Regions from separate parts of the Shewanella sp. SM69 genome, predicted to be linked through region 1. Evidence: predicted binding sites of a transcription regulator. Region 1 holds the regulator's gene; each other region holds the start of a gene.
The links. Region 1 encodes sigma-54, which starts transcription at its own class of promoters, with help from an activator protein. Its sites were predicted from a motif close to GTTGGCACGNNNNTNGNNT; they were not measured.
Positions count from the first base shown of each region.

Region 2: the regulator sigma-54 is predicted to act here: its motif matches at 2,423-2,441, upstream of L5M37_RS03145 (DUF3192 domain-containing protein).
Region 3: the regulator sigma-54 is predicted to act here: its motif matches at 1,349-1,367, upstream of flgB (flagellar basal body rod protein FlgB).
Region 4: the regulator sigma-54 is predicted to act here: its motif matches at 1,910-1,928, upstream of L5M37_RS07280 (YggN family protein).

Region 1 covers NZ_JAKKRV010000008.1:49,385-53,039, forward strand. Annotated here, with positions in the region: gene lptA (lipopolysaccharide transport periplasmic protein LptA) at 1-425, shown strand, start outside; gene lptB (LPS export ABC transporter ATP-binding protein) at 422-1,153, shown strand; gene L5M37_RS12425 (RNA polymerase factor sigma-54) at 1,261-2,739, shown strand; gene hpf (ribosome hibernation promoting factor) at 2,768-3,055, shown strand; gene ptsN (PTS IIA-like nitrogen regulatory protein PtsN) at 3,058-3,501, shown strand; gene rapZ (RNase adapter RapZ) at 3,498-3,655, shown strand, end outside.
Region 2 covers NZ_JAKKRV010000001.1:681,144-684,798, forward strand. Annotated here, with positions in the region: gene L5M37_RS03130 (DUF962 domain-containing protein) at 627-932, opposite strand; gene L5M37_RS03135 (GNAT family N-acetyltransferase) at 916-1,563, opposite strand; gene L5M37_RS03140 (DUF2789 domain-containing protein) at 1,713-1,946, shown strand; gene L5M37_RS03145 (DUF3192 domain-containing protein) at 1,958-2,365, opposite strand; gene L5M37_RS03150 (hypothetical protein) at 2,531-2,914, shown strand; gene L5M37_RS03155 (Zn-ribbon-containing protein) at 2,914-3,655, shown strand, end outside.
Region 3 covers NZ_JAKKRV010000014.1:56,399-60,053, reverse strand. Annotated here, with positions in the region: gene flgD (flagellar hook assembly protein FlgD) at 1-472, opposite strand, end outside; gene flgC (flagellar basal body rod protein FlgC) at 497-913, opposite strand; gene flgB (flagellar basal body rod protein FlgB) at 916-1,317, opposite strand; gene L5M37_RS17450 (CheR family methyltransferase) at 1,461-2,300, opposite strand; gene L5M37_RS17445 (chemotaxis protein CheV) at 2,401-3,321, opposite strand; gene flgA (flagellar basal body P-ring formation chaperone FlgA) at 3,527-3,655, shown strand, end outside.
Region 4 covers NZ_JAKKRV010000003.1:301,268-304,922, reverse strand. Annotated here, with positions in the region: gene L5M37_RS07285 (LysR family transcriptional regulator) at 1-591, opposite strand, end outside; gene L5M37_RS07280 (YggN family protein) at 1,032-1,853, opposite strand; gene glsB (glutaminase B) at 2,037-2,951, opposite strand; gene L5M37_RS07270 (YggL family protein) at 2,951-3,277, opposite strand; gene trmB (tRNA (guanosine(46)-N7)-methyltransferase TrmB) at 3,326-3,655, opposite strand, start outside.

The DNA.
Region 1 (3,655 bases):
ACCAGATCATCTTCTTTGGTCCAGTTGAAGTTACCCAAGGCTCAATAAAAATCCAAGCAAATGAACTGCGTGCATTTTCCGCTGAAGGTGAAAATAGCAAAACTTTGGTCGCCACAGGCAACCCTGCTACGTATAGCCAAATATTAGACGATGGTCGCCCAGCATCGGCAAGCGCGAAAGAAATTCGTTACGATATGGCAAGCCGCACCTTAACACTGAAAGGTATGGCGTCATTAGATCAAGCAGGTAGCCAAGTTACAGGCAATTTAATCCGCTATAACATGATTCAACAGAAATTGATGGCCGAGAGTACTGGCAGTGGTGACGATCGCGTGATCACTATTATTCAGCCTGAAAACTATCAAGATGATGCTAAATCAGACGCTCCGGCGGATAAACCTGTAAAAAAGCAGGACTCTAAATGACCCAAATCACCTTAAGAGCACAAAATCTGGCAAAAAGTTACAAGAGTCGCCAAGTGGTTAAAGACGTCAGTCTGACGGTAAAAACCGGTCAAGTCGTTGGCCTACTCGGTCCAAACGGTGCCGGTAAAACCACGACCTTTTACATGGTTGTCGGGCTAGTGAAGAGCGATAAGGGGCATATCTTTATCGACGATGATGATTTAACCGCAGATCCTATGCATCTGCGTGCCCGCAAAGGCATAGGTTACTTACCGCAGGAAGCCAGTATCTTTCGTAAGCTAACTGTTCATGACAACATCATGGCCGTACTGCAAACTCGTAAAGAACTTAAAAACGAAGAACGAGAAGAAGAACTAGAACATCTGCTCGAAGAGTTTCATATCACCCACATCCGTGACAGCCAAGGCATGTCATTGTCGGGTGGCGAACGTCGTCGCGTCGAAATTGCGCGGGCTTTAGCCGCTAATCCTAAGTTCATTTTGCTCGATGAACCGTTTGCCGGCGTCGATCCTATTTCGGTTATCGACATCAAGAAGATTATCGAACAACTCAAAAGTCGCGGCCTTGGCGTACTGATCACAGACCATAATGTCCGCGAGACATTAGATGTATGTGAACATGCTTATATTGTGAGTCACGGAAACCTGATTGCCGAAGGAACTCCAGCAGAGATCTTAGACAATCAGCAAGTTAGGGCTGTGTACTTAGGTGAACAATTCAGGCTATAGTTAATCGAGCGAAGCCAATGGAGGCAATTTATACCGCCATTGGGCTTCACTCAAGATAATAATAAGCGACCTCATCTAACAATAATAACGTAGGGATCAGCGGTAACATGAAAGCGTCACTCCAGCTCAAACTGGGTCAACAGTTAACCATGACGCCACAACTACAACAGGCTATACGTCTGTTGCAACTGTCGTCACTGGAACTGCAGCAAGAGATCCAGCAAGCATTAGATTCTAATCCCCTTCTCGAGCTGGAAGAGGAGCAATTCGACGCCACTAAAAACCCTGTAAACCAAACGCTATCCGATACGGATTTCAGTGAATCTAGCACTCTGCCACCAGAAAAAGACAGCTCCACCATAGACACGGCAGAGTCGCTAACCAAAGAATCCATGCCCGATGAGCTCCCCATGGACACCACATGGGATGAAGTGTTTACCGCCTCCCCAAACTCAGGCCCCGGCGGCAGTCGTGAAGACGATATGCCCTTCCAAGGCGAGACCAGTGAAGGTTTGTACGAACACTTAGAATGGCAAAAAAACCTCACGCCGTTTTCTGAAACCGATTTAGCCATTGCCACCGCCATTATTGATGCCATCGACGATCAGGGCTATCTCACCCAAAGCACTGAAGAAATTCTCGAAGCCATGGGCAATCCTGAAGTTGAGCTTGACGAAGTCGAAGCCGTACTCAAGCGTATTCAGCATTTTGATCCCATAGGCGTTGCCGCCCGCGATTTAAGTGAATGCCTGTTGATCCAACTGTCGCATTTCGCCGCTGATACTCCCAACCTAGAAAACGCCCGTATGCTGATCAAAGATCATTTAGATCTGATCGCCGCCCGAGACTTTAGGTTATTGATGCGTAAGACTAAATTAAAAGAGGATGAATTAAGGGATGGTATAGCACTTATCCAAACTCTCAATCCTCGCCCAGGTTTGTTGATCACACCCAATAATGACGAATACGTTATCCCAGATGTGTCTGTGTCGAAGAAAAATGGCCGCTGGGTCGTTGAGCTTAATCCTGACTGCATGCCCAAAATCAATGTAAATCAACATTATGCTTCTATGGCACGCAGCACAAAAAACCAAGCCGATAGCCAATTTATTCGCGGCCATCTGCAAGAGGCTAAATGGTTTATTAAGAGTCTAGAAAGCCGTAACGACACTTTGCTTAAAGTTGCTAATTGCATAGTGCAATATCAGCAAGGTTTCTTTGAGTATGGTGAAGAAGCCATGAAGCCTATGGTGCTTAACGATATTGCTGAAGCGGTAGAAATGCATGAGTCCACCATCTCACGGGTCACAACTCAAAAATACATGCATACCCCTAAGGGACTTTTTGAACTAAAATACTTCTTCTCTAGCCACGTCGGTACTGACGATGGTGGTGAGTGCTCATCCACAGCAATCAGAGCCTTTATAAAAAAACTGGTGGCAGCGGAAAACCAGAAAAAACCATTAAGCGATAGTAAGATGGCACAACTTCTGGCAGAACAAGGGATCAACGTAGCCCGCAGAACCATTGCGAAGTACCGAGAGGCTATGCTTATTCCACCTTCTAATCAGCGTAAAAGTTTATAACCTACAGTGGATATCGGAGGACGTTTCTATGCAAATAAACCTAAGTGGACACCATGTCGAAATTACCGAATCGTTACGTGCATATGTAGAAGAAAAGTTTTCAAAACTTGAACGCCATTTCGAACAGATCAATAATGTGCACGTTGTGCTCAATGTTGAGAAAATGCAACAGATTGCTGAAGCGAGAATAAACCTCATAGGTGGTGAAGTTTTTGCAACTTCAGAGCATGCTGACATGTATGCCGCTATAGACGCCCTGATTGACAAGCTTGACCGTCAGGTTATTAAACACAAAGAGAAGTTAACAAAACACTAATAATGGAACTTTGTACCATACTGCGGCCGGAGTGCACTACCTGCGCCACTCCGGGCAGCAAGAAAAAGGTACTGGAACTCATCAGCGACTTAGTCGCTGCCCAGTACCCGACCCTCTCATCTCAAGAGATATTCGAAAGCCTAGTGGCGCGCGAAAAGATGGGGAGCACAGGTATAGGTAACGGCATCGCCATTCCACATGGTCGACTAGCCGATATAGATCAGCCCATTGCCATACTAATTAAGTGTGAAGAGCCGATAGCATTTGATGCTATCGATAAGCAACCTGTTGATATTTTATTTGCACTACTGGTGCCTGCAGACCAATGTCAGCAGCACTTAAGTACCTTGTCTTGCATGGCCGAAAAGCTGAGCGACAAGCAAATATTAAAGCAATTACGCAAGACGCATGATGAAACGGAACTCTATCAGGTAATCACTGGATGAAACTGGTCATAGTGTCGGGCCGCTCAGGCTCAGGCAAATCTGTCGCCCTTAGGGTACTCGAAGATCTCGGCTATTATTGTGTCGATAACCTTCCCTTGCCATTGATTGGCAGTTTGCTTGAGCAACTCAAAGGCAGTAACGATCTCGTCGCCAT
Region 2 (3,655 bases), on a different contig from region 1:
TGTATCAAACTTACGTGAGATAACACTCAGTCCCTTGACCTGTAAATCCTTTTTACAGAGCCTGTCACTTCCTATGACGTATTCCTATTGCATCCTGCAAAATTTATTTTCCATAGATTAGTACAAGCTGTTCACCCTTATACTTTATCCTTATCTCGACACATCCTATTTCGAGTTCATGCTTAATCCTTAAGCGTGTCCTGTATTCTTCCTGAAATTCATCATCCTGACGATACAACTCACTGTCCCTAATCATCCTTGAAAAGCAATCCTGCTTTTCCTTAGCCTATCCCAGACGAATGACAGTTTTCCTACCGTCAGCGATTTCAACCTTGAAATCTTAATTCGTTGCTTCTTGCGTCCCTTTGGCCTGTTTCTCTTTCCTTGCTATCCATTTGCTTTGGCCATGAGTGAATTTTACGTTAACCCTAACTTTTTTGTTCGGCTCAAAGAACGGACTACAAAATTAATTACGGACCAACCAAAGGAAAATAAATACAACCCAATGATTCTATTTAAAATTAAATGTCGCAGAACAAAAAACAATCAAAAAGAAAACATTATGTCCTACAACGTTTGTAAGCGATCTCTCACACGGGCATGGGCATCTCACTCGGGCAATTTTTTTAACGCTTAAAAAAGCCGCGGATCATCTGAGCAAACATTACCCAATCAGCCATCAAACTGTAAAAGGGATACTGAAATGTCGCGGGTCGATTCTTCTCGAATACTAAGTGTCCCACCCACGCAAAACCGTAGCCAACGACCGGAATAAACCAACATAGCCACCATGCTTGTGAAACCAAGGCAATGCCAATCAGCAGCAGGACTAAGCAACTGCCAACAAAGTGTAATTGCCGGCAAGTCGGGTGCTGGTGTTGGGATAAATAGAAAGGATAGAAATCGACGAACCGTTTATAAGAGTGAGTCATCTTGTTGAACCGAATAGAATAACAACTGGCCATGGACACTGCCGATATTGAGCTCGCCTAAAGAGACAAAGTCATGCTGGGTAAATAATTGCAGATGACTCTCCTGGGCGATAAACACACCAATGCCATCTAAATCCGGCTGCTCATCACACCAACTCACTACCGCTTGGACTAACTTATGTCCGAGTCCTTTATGCTGCTCGTTCGGTGCAAGGGCGATAAACTGCAAAATACCGCAGTGCTTACTGGGTAAGAGTTCGACAATACTGGACTCTTTTTTCATCAAAGCTTGGGTCGATTGCCAGCCAGTACCTAACAACATCTTTAAGCGCCAATGCCAGTAACGCCCTTCTCCCAAAGGCACTTCTTGCGTTACCACACAGGCTAAACCAACCAGTCTTTCATGGTCGAATAAACCAATGAGGGCTTGTTTTTGTTGCCATAACGTATTGAGTTCTTCGCGGATCGCGGCGCGCAGTTTTTGCTCGTAAGCGGCTTTATCTGAGGTGAAAAGTGAATCGACAAAAAAAGGATCATCATGGTAAGCGTTATAGAGGATAGAGGCGGCAATGCGTAAGTCTTCCGCGGTCAAATAGACTGCACGGCAGTCTTCCAAGGTTTCATTGTCCATTATTAGTATTCCTTGACTTAGCTCACACTTTTTATGAGTAACAATTAATTTACCAAGGAAACGGAAAAGTGCAAATTTTAATCATAGATTGCATTTTTCAATCAGGCGCTTACTCTAAACGAAGGCACTATACTGAAAAGGAAATAATGATGGATACAACTCCAGTAGACTTAAGCCACTTGTTTGAGCAACTCGGTTTAGACAGTAGCGACGAGGCCATAGCGCAGTTTATTGCAACCCATGATATCGACCATCACATCCATTTAAGCCAAGCGCCCTTTTGGACCCCAGCCCAAAAGAGCTTTATCATTGAAGGTTTAGAAGCCGATGCCCTCTGGACTGAGCCCATTGAGCAATTAGACACTCAGCTACGTAAACGATAAGACTCGTTGGTTCAGATTTTACCGTAAGCCGTTTCACCCCAACCCACTAAGGCATTGTTGCTCAGCACGATAGGCGTGCATTCATCCTTAGTGGTTTTTCCATCGCCATTATTACGCAGGGTACGATAAAATAACACTAAGACTTCTTTATTGGCTTCACCTTGTTGAGCACTTTGTTGAATATAGGCTTCACTAAAATCAGCGGTGCCCATTAAGATCATCACTTGGTCTTTAGGCATACCTAAGCTCAGTTTGGTTAAGTTAGTGCGATTTTTATCCTGCACTTTCTCCCAAGATTCGCTGCTATCCCAGCCCGATTCTCCATCACCGACATTGACCACGCAGCCGCTAAGACCTAAGCTTACGAGCCCTAAAAAAGTGATGGCGATAAGTTTGTTATTCAATTTATGGTTCATCATGTGACATCCTGTGTAATTATTATTGAAGCTTAAAAAATGGTATTTCGGCTGGACAATAAGCAAAATAAATGCCACAAGACAACACACTGTTTTTAAATGAAAAAATTAATTATTATTTTAATAATTGGTTTAAACAATTCAACAAATTAAGGAATTTTGCTAATTATGAGTCCCCTTGACCAAGTATTAGCGGCCGCACGTTCGCTCGAAGCCTGCGATAAAGTATCGAGCCTTGCCTTAATTAAAACCCGTTTAGGTAGTAGCCTACCTTTACCTATATTGATCCAAGGCTTACAGCAATTTAAATCTATGCCTAAGGCAGATCGCGAGCGTTTAGCTGAGTTGCAAACTATCAGCCCTACAACTGACGTTCCCGCAACTAACGATACCTTAACCCTTGCTGTGCTCGCCGAGCGCATGCAGATGCAACAGGCGTATTTTGAACGTCATGCTGAGCAGCAAAAAACAGAAATAATGCAATTAAAAAACGAACTGCTTGAACTTAAACAACGCATAAACTTATTAGAAACCCAAGGAAAAACAGCTTAATGTTTGTCACTGAACTGCGCTTCGAATGCTTCGCCGACACCACGATATCTGCCGCCGAGAAGGCCATTAATCAGCTCCTTGAAGCCTATCGAGCTAATGGCCAAATCTTAGGACGAGAATTTGCGGTCGCCTTTAATGACGGTGAGTTTAGAGTGCGTTTATTGATGCCAGAGAAAAGCAGTTTAGCGCACAAATATCACAGCCCTTGGGTCAAAAAAGCCTTAGTAGAATTAACCGACGCTAAACTACTCGCGCCGCGGGAAAAGTTTATTGGTCAGGATATCAATTCTGAAGTAAGTAATACCGAAACACCCAGCTGGCAACTGCTATACACCAGTTTTGTGCATATGTGCTCGCCCCTACGCAGCGGCGACAATTTATTGCCCATTCCCCTGTACCGTATACCCGCAACCTTTAATGGCGATCATAAACGTATTATCCGTTGGCAGAGCGAATGGCAAGCCTGCGACGAGTTGCAAATGGCGGCGGCCACTAAGGCAGAATTTGCCGCGCTAGAGGAATTATCGAGTCCTGACAGTGATTTATTTCGCAGAGGTTGGGATTTGCGCGGTCGTATCGAATATCTCACTCAGATCCCGACCTATTACTACTTATATCGCGTTGGCGGCCAAGATTTAGCCACAGAAAAAACGCGACCTTGCCCACGTTGTGGCAGTCATGATTGGAAACTCGATGAACCTTTATTGGATATGTTCCATTTTCGCTGCGAACCTTGCCGCA
Region 3 (3,655 bases), on a different contig from region 1:
CAGTAACTTCAGGAATTTTAGCTGGCGTGCTAATCACACCTTTTATTGTTGGGCTTTCAGCTGAAATGTTACCTGTATCAGTTGGGATCAATACCTTGCGACCAACAAGTCCTGATGCCTGTAATGCTTGGCTTGATGTCATAACACCGTTTAAATTAACGATTTCCTTATTCAACTTAGTAATACCATCAACCGTCGAGAATGATGCCATCTGCGCAATCATTTGGTCGTTGTCGACGGGCTTAAAGGGATCTTGCATCGATAACTGTTGGCTTAATAACGAGAAAAAGTCATCTTGAGTTAACTGCTGGCTTTTTGCTTCCGGTACTATTGAATCTTTTGGCAAACGTATGCCATCAAGAAACGGATTACCCGTTGAGCTGGTTGATGAATTCGTCGTAACGGCATTTGGCTGACTCTTATTTTGAGCCGTCTGCGCCGACGCTTGGTTAATTTGATTAATGAGGCTCACAGCTTACCTCCTAAGTAACACATGTTATTTACCCATCCCAAGTGTTTGTTGCAGCATAGACTTAGCTGCTTCAGCGACTTGAACATTCATTTGATATGAGCGCGAAGCAGAAATCATATCTGCCATTTCTTCCATGACATTAACATTCGGTTTATAAATAAAGCCGTCCGCATCCGCCATAGGATGATCGGGCGAGTATTCTTTCAGTAGTGGTTTATCACTTTCTACAATGCCTTTTACTGCAACGCCTTGAGAAGCTTGTTGCTGACTTTGGGCTTTAGCCATTTCGGCTTCAAAAATGGGATGACGGGAACGATAGGTCTTATCTACACTACTCGAGACGGAATCCGCGTTGGCTATGTTGCTCGCGGTGGTGTTTAGCCTGACCGATTGAGCAGACATTCCCGAGCCAGCAACATCAAATATGCTAAATAAACTCATGATTAATCCCCTCTCAACGCTTTCTTCATGCCACTAAACTTACTGTCTAAAAAACCTAGTGACATTTGATATTCAAGTGCATTTTGCATGAATGCCGATTGTTCCTGTTGGATATCAACAGTATTACCATCACCGGTATCGGGTTGATTTGGCACACGGAACTTAACAAATTGCCCAGTCAACTCCGCAAGCCCAAAATGCTTATCTGGCTCTTGCATTTCAAGACTATTTCGCTGCTGTTGGCCTCGAGCGGCCTGCATTGCCGCAGAAAAATCAACATCGCGGGCTTTGTAATGTGGCGTATCTGCGTTAGCGATATTGCTTGAAATAACTTCAGCCCGCTGCGCTCTAATACCGAGAGTGTATTGATGCACACCCAGTGCATTATCAAAATTGATCGCCATAAAATTGCCTCCTCGTGTTCTCACGAAAATAAAGCAATTCATGTGCCAACATCAGGAAAATTTTGAGAATAACAACAAGGATGAGCAAGTGATGGGTAAAAAATTACCGACAATTGTCGGTAATTTTCTTTAGAGCGGCTGAGTTAAGTCTTTTTCTGGTAATAAATGCCAGGGTTACAACGAACCATATCAAACTCGTCCGTTAAACCAGCGATAGATTCTGATGCACCGAGAAATAAAATCCCTTTGGGATTGAGAGCGGCAGCGAATTGCCGCAAAATTTTTGCCTTTGCCTCTGGTGCAAAATAAATCAGCACATTGCGGCAAAAGATAATGTCGAACTTGCCAAGCAGACTATAACTCTCAAGCAAATTATGCGCTCTAAAGTTCACCAACCGCTTCACATTATCCTTTAACTTCATATTACCTGAAGGTAATGCATCAAAAAACTGACGCTTACGTTCTTCAGATAAACCACGCGCTAATGCCAAACTATCGTACTCGGCATTTTTGCAGCGTTCCAACATGGAAGGAGATAAATCCGTTGCTTGAATCGAAGCACTACCAGCCAAGGCACCAGGCTTCTTCTGTTGATACTCAAGAATAGTCATAGCCAATGAGTATGGCTCTTGGCCTGACGAGCAAGCCGCAGACCAAATTTTAAGCGGACGCCCCAGACGACTGTATTCTGGTAGTAGGACATTATTCAACAACTCAAATGGATAACGATCACGGAACCAAAGGGTTTCATTGGTCGTCATAGCATCGATCACTTCAGCTCTGAGCGCACGCTCAGTAGGCTTCATCGAATGCTTAACCACATCAGATAAGGATGGCAGGTTATATTTGCCCATCAAAGGAGCAAGACGACTGCGCACAAGATATTGCTTATTTTCACCCAGTACGATGCCGCTGTGTTGCTCTAAGAACAACCTAAATTGATTATATTCAGCCTCAGCGAGTGATTTATTTGGCACATTCACATCCTAAATCCTATAGCAAGCACCAAAATCAGTGCGAAACCATCATGTTATAAAGTCGAGATTATAGCGTAAAGCGTATCTAGGTACTAACCGACAGCAATTACAAACTTAAATGCTTATTCACAGCAGCGGCCAGTTCGTCAGGATTAAACTTAGCGATAAAGTCATTGGCCCCCACTTTTTGAACCATTGCCTGATTGAATACACCACTTAACGAAGTATGCAGTACCACTTTAATATGCTTAAGCTTAGGATCATCTCGGATTTCAGCTGTCAGGGTGTAGCCATCCATTTCAGGCATCTCAATATCAGAGATAATGAGGGGGATCTCATCGGCCACATTATCCATCTCTTTGGCGATCTCTTTAAGCTTGTCTAATGCTTCGCGACCATCTTTTGCGGTATCAATTTGTAAATTCAATGACTCGAGTGAACGAATAATTTGTTTACGCGCCACGGCAGAATCATCAATAACCATAATATGGTAATGCTGAGTTCTGTCGAGGGTCAGTTTTTCATTGGCTTCTTCACTGATAGCCGTTTTAACTGGTGAAATCTCATCTAAGATTTTTTCCACATCGAGAATTTCAACTAATTCACCTTCAATTTCAGTCACAGCTGTCAGATAAGAATAACGGCCAGCACCTTGCGGCGGAGGCATAATCGCTTCCCAATTCATGTTGATGATCCGCTCAACAGAACTGACCAAGAAGCCTTGAACACTGCGGTTATATTCAGAAATAATGATGAAACAGTTTTCAGTGCTCGCTAAAGGTTTTCCCCCTGTTGCCGCACTCAAATCAATCACTGAAATGGTTGTTCCACGAATATGAGCAACACCCTTCACATAAGGATTAAGTTTAGGCAAAGTGGTCAGTGGTGGACACTGCAGTACTTCTTTCACCTTAAACACGTTAATCCCAAACCGTTGACGACCGTTTAATTTAAAAAGCAGTAATTCTAAACGGTTTTGTCCAACGAGCTGGGTTCGTTTGTTGACTGAATCAAGAATACTCGACATAACTCTGCCTTGTTGTTCTGTTTATGTTCGGCCCTATAACTCAGTTGAGTATAGGCATATTAATTGCTTACGTCTTATCTATCGATAAACATAGTCGAAACTGAGTCAATCTTCTGACAGTGATGCAAATTATTATTACAGTGGTCAGCTTCGAACTTAATAAAAGTATAGGTGCATTCTGGCGTTACAAGCTAGTCTCTTCATTATGAAAGTAAATTTAGTCTGTTTTTTTAGTCTTTTCACCCTCTTCATGCCCGCTTTTGCGAGTGCAGAGCCTATTGTCCCCACCGTATCGGCAATCTCAGAATTAGCTAAAGCGCTTATTTCAGAAAAA
Region 4 (3,655 bases), on a different contig from region 1:
CCACTCACCTTGATAGACCAAACAGTTGTGGTCAACTAGCTGCTCAGGTCGAGTTGGCTCGCCATGTTGAGCAATATAGCCAGGCGAAGCAACTAACAGGAATTGGCACTTCATCAGAGGTCTAGCAACCATGCCAAGCGGTAATTGCTCAGACATAGTTAACAGTAAGTCTAAGCCTTCGCTCACGACATCCACTTTATGGTCCAGTAAGCTCACTTGTAGCTCAAGCTCAGGGTGTTTTGCCATAAAAGATGGCAACGCAGGAATGATATGCATCACCCCAAAGGATTGGGAAATACCCACCTTGAGCACGCCGCGGGTCGCATCATTTAAGTTATGCACGCTGGCTATCGCTTGTTCAGCGTCACGCAGCAGTTCTTCACCTTGCAGATACAGCAAATGCCCTGCTTCAGTCAGACTTAAGCTGCGGGTGGTACGTTGAATTAATTGAACACCAAGTCTATGTTCAAGATCGGCGACTTGTGTACTGACCTTAGACTTAGAGATCCCAAGCCTTCTTGCGGCGGCACTAAAACTACCTGCTCTGGCCACATGAGTAAAAATCGCAATAGGTTCTAACAGTTCTAACATGGAAGTCGCCTTAAGCTGTTTACGACAATGATATTAACTTTCGGTGAACAACTATGGTTAGCGTAATCATCGCTTAAAAATAACCATAGCATTGATATCTCGCATCAAAATGATATAACGCAGAGATTTAGACCGAAAAAGTCCACTAAAGTAGGGGGTTATATCTGACTGATATGCCAGCTTTTAATTATATTTTAAGAGTATACCAAATATTCGTCTCTAGACTGTAACATTCCGAACTAAATCGCTGCAAGCCTAGCCTATTAAGCCACATCAACTTAGCCATAAGGGTTGTCGCCACGATTAAACCGTAGCCAATAAAAAAGCCCCTAGTCGATAAATTGACTAGGGGCGTAGCATTCAAGTTTGACTCATGCACAAGGAGATAGAAGTTATTGCAGTTAAAACTAAGGGCGATTCGCAAGAACTATTTACAAGAACTATTCACGCAGTTCCTTGGTTGAGTTTTGTGTCAACACATAAGGTGCTAGTTCTGGCACTTCTTGGCGCAATTGATTTTCAAGCACTAACAAATTTTCAAATCGGTCGCACAAACGGTCAGCCTTAGCTTCTAATCCCTTAGATTGGCTCTCAACTTGTTGCTCAATATCTTGGCCTAAATTGTCCATTTTTTTGGAGAAGGTATCCATCTTGGCTTCAAAATTCTCACCGCCACCAGACATGATTTGGCCACCTAAGTTCATCATAATTGCGCCAATTGAATTCTGGACAATTTGTTCCATTTCCTGCTCGAATTCATCGTTAAATGTACTTTGCATCGAGTCTTCAGTCGCCCCTAAATAGAAGCTATCACCATTCTTATAAGCCACTGAATCAACCCGTTTTTGAACGCCAGCCATCATTTCATCAAATTTTGCACCAGCGGCATCACCCATTAAAGGTGTTAAGGCCATACCAACCGCTTTGGAAGCAAGAGATACTGCCTCATTCACCAGTTCAATCACTTCTGGCACTTGAGTCGAAACTTCATCGGCATATTGAGTAACCAATTTTTTCTGCTTGTCGGTTAAGTTAACTTGCTTACCTTCCACAAATAACTTGTCAACTTCGATACGATACTTTTCTGTGCCCTTCTCGCTCATGACTAATTTTTTAGGCTCAACCATAACGTCATAATTTAAGGCGACTTCACAGCGTTCATCTATTTTTGGCTCTGTTTGTGCTTGCGCCAGCTGTACGCTAGATGTTCCTAAAATCACGCCAGATAATGCAAATCCAGTTAATAACTTATTTAATTTCATTTTTGTTCGTCCTTTAATCTGAATAATTCGATAAACCTAAACTACTGAATAGCTTATAGCAGGAGATGTGCCAACTTTATAACAATATGATTATGTTGGATTTTTAAAGTTAGCACTAAAAGGTCATTAGCGAAATTCGCTAACATTTAGTCTGATAGTGCTAATAAAAAACGAGAGATAAGACTAGAAAATAGAACGACCGAGACGCTGACTGAGATGCTCAAGCATCGCAGTGCCCGCAAGTGAGTTGCCATTATTATCGAGTTCTGGCGACCATACACAAATCGACAGTTCTCCAGGGATCACGGCAATAATACCACCACCGACGCCACTTTTACCTGGCATACCAACACGATAAGCAAACTCACCCGCACCATCGTATAAGCCAGAGGTTGCCAACAGAGCGTTAAGTTGTCGAGTTTGCACTTGAGAGATAAGCTCAGACCCTGTGATACTTTTACCGCGATTAGCCAAATACAACATGGCCTTAGACAAGTCAGCACAATTCATCTTCAAGGCGCAATAATGAAAATAGGTGCGCAGCACAGTATCAACATCGCCTTGAAAATTACCAAACGACTTCATCAAATAAGCGATAGCCGCATTGCGCGCACTATGCTGATATTCTGAATCTGCTACTTGTTTATCGAAACACACTTTATCGTTTTGGCTTAGTTGCCTGACTAACTCAAGCATTCTGTGTTTAGGAGCACCTAAACGACTCTGCAATAAGTCAGCAATCACTAACGCGCCAGCATTGATAAAGGGATTACGCGGCTTGCCACGTTCTAACTCGACTTGTACTAAAGAGTTGAATGAATGGCCCGAAGGTTCTTTGCCAACACGGCTCCAGATTTCGGCTTCTTCATACAAAGTTAACGCTAAGGTTAAGCTGAAAACTTTGGAGATACTTTGAATCGAAAACGGCTCAAGGTAATCGCCCGCACCTAAAGTTTCACCGTCAACAGTCGTGACGGCAATGCCTAATTTTCCAGCATCAACGCTGGCCAGTGCGGGGATATAATTTGCAACCTTTCCTTGGCCGAGCAAGGGTCGAACTTTCTCGACCACTTCCTCAAGTAATGCCAACTCGGGCATTAACCCCACCAAATGTCGTACAGTTCGCTAACTTCAACCTGAGACACTTTTTGGGTCGCCCAGAATGCCTTAACTGCAGCAATATCTTCTTCGGTACATTTCCCAATCGTTTGAGTGGCGATAATGCCTTCCCATTCGATGTGGCCGCCGCCATGGAAACCTAATTTACGGGTTTCGATCACTTCATCGATGAATTTATCTACAGTTGCATCGATATCGGCTTCAGATACTGATGCATCAAAAGTCCAAGCCATATCGAAACCTAACTCTTGGAATTCATCAACGCGCATTTTCTTACGTAAACGACGGCTACGATTAGTTGCCATAGTGATTTTCCCTTTTGTGTTTAAAATTAGCTAAAATTGAGTTCGTGATTAAGCGATACGCTCAAACATCAGATCCCATACACCGTGACCCAGTCTATGGCCGCGGGCTTCAAACTTTGTCAATGGACGATGATCAGGACGCGGCACAACACTGCCGTCGGCCGACTGGTTTTGATAACCCGGAGCGGCTTGCATCACCTCTAACATATGCTCGCTGTACTCTTCCCAGTCAGTGGCCATATGGAACACACCGCCAATTTTTAGCTTGCGACGAATAAGTTCGGCAAATTCAGCTTGTACGATGCGGCGTTTATGGTGACGTTTTTTATGCCAAGGATCTGGGAAGAACAATTGCACTCGGGCTAATGAACCGTCAGC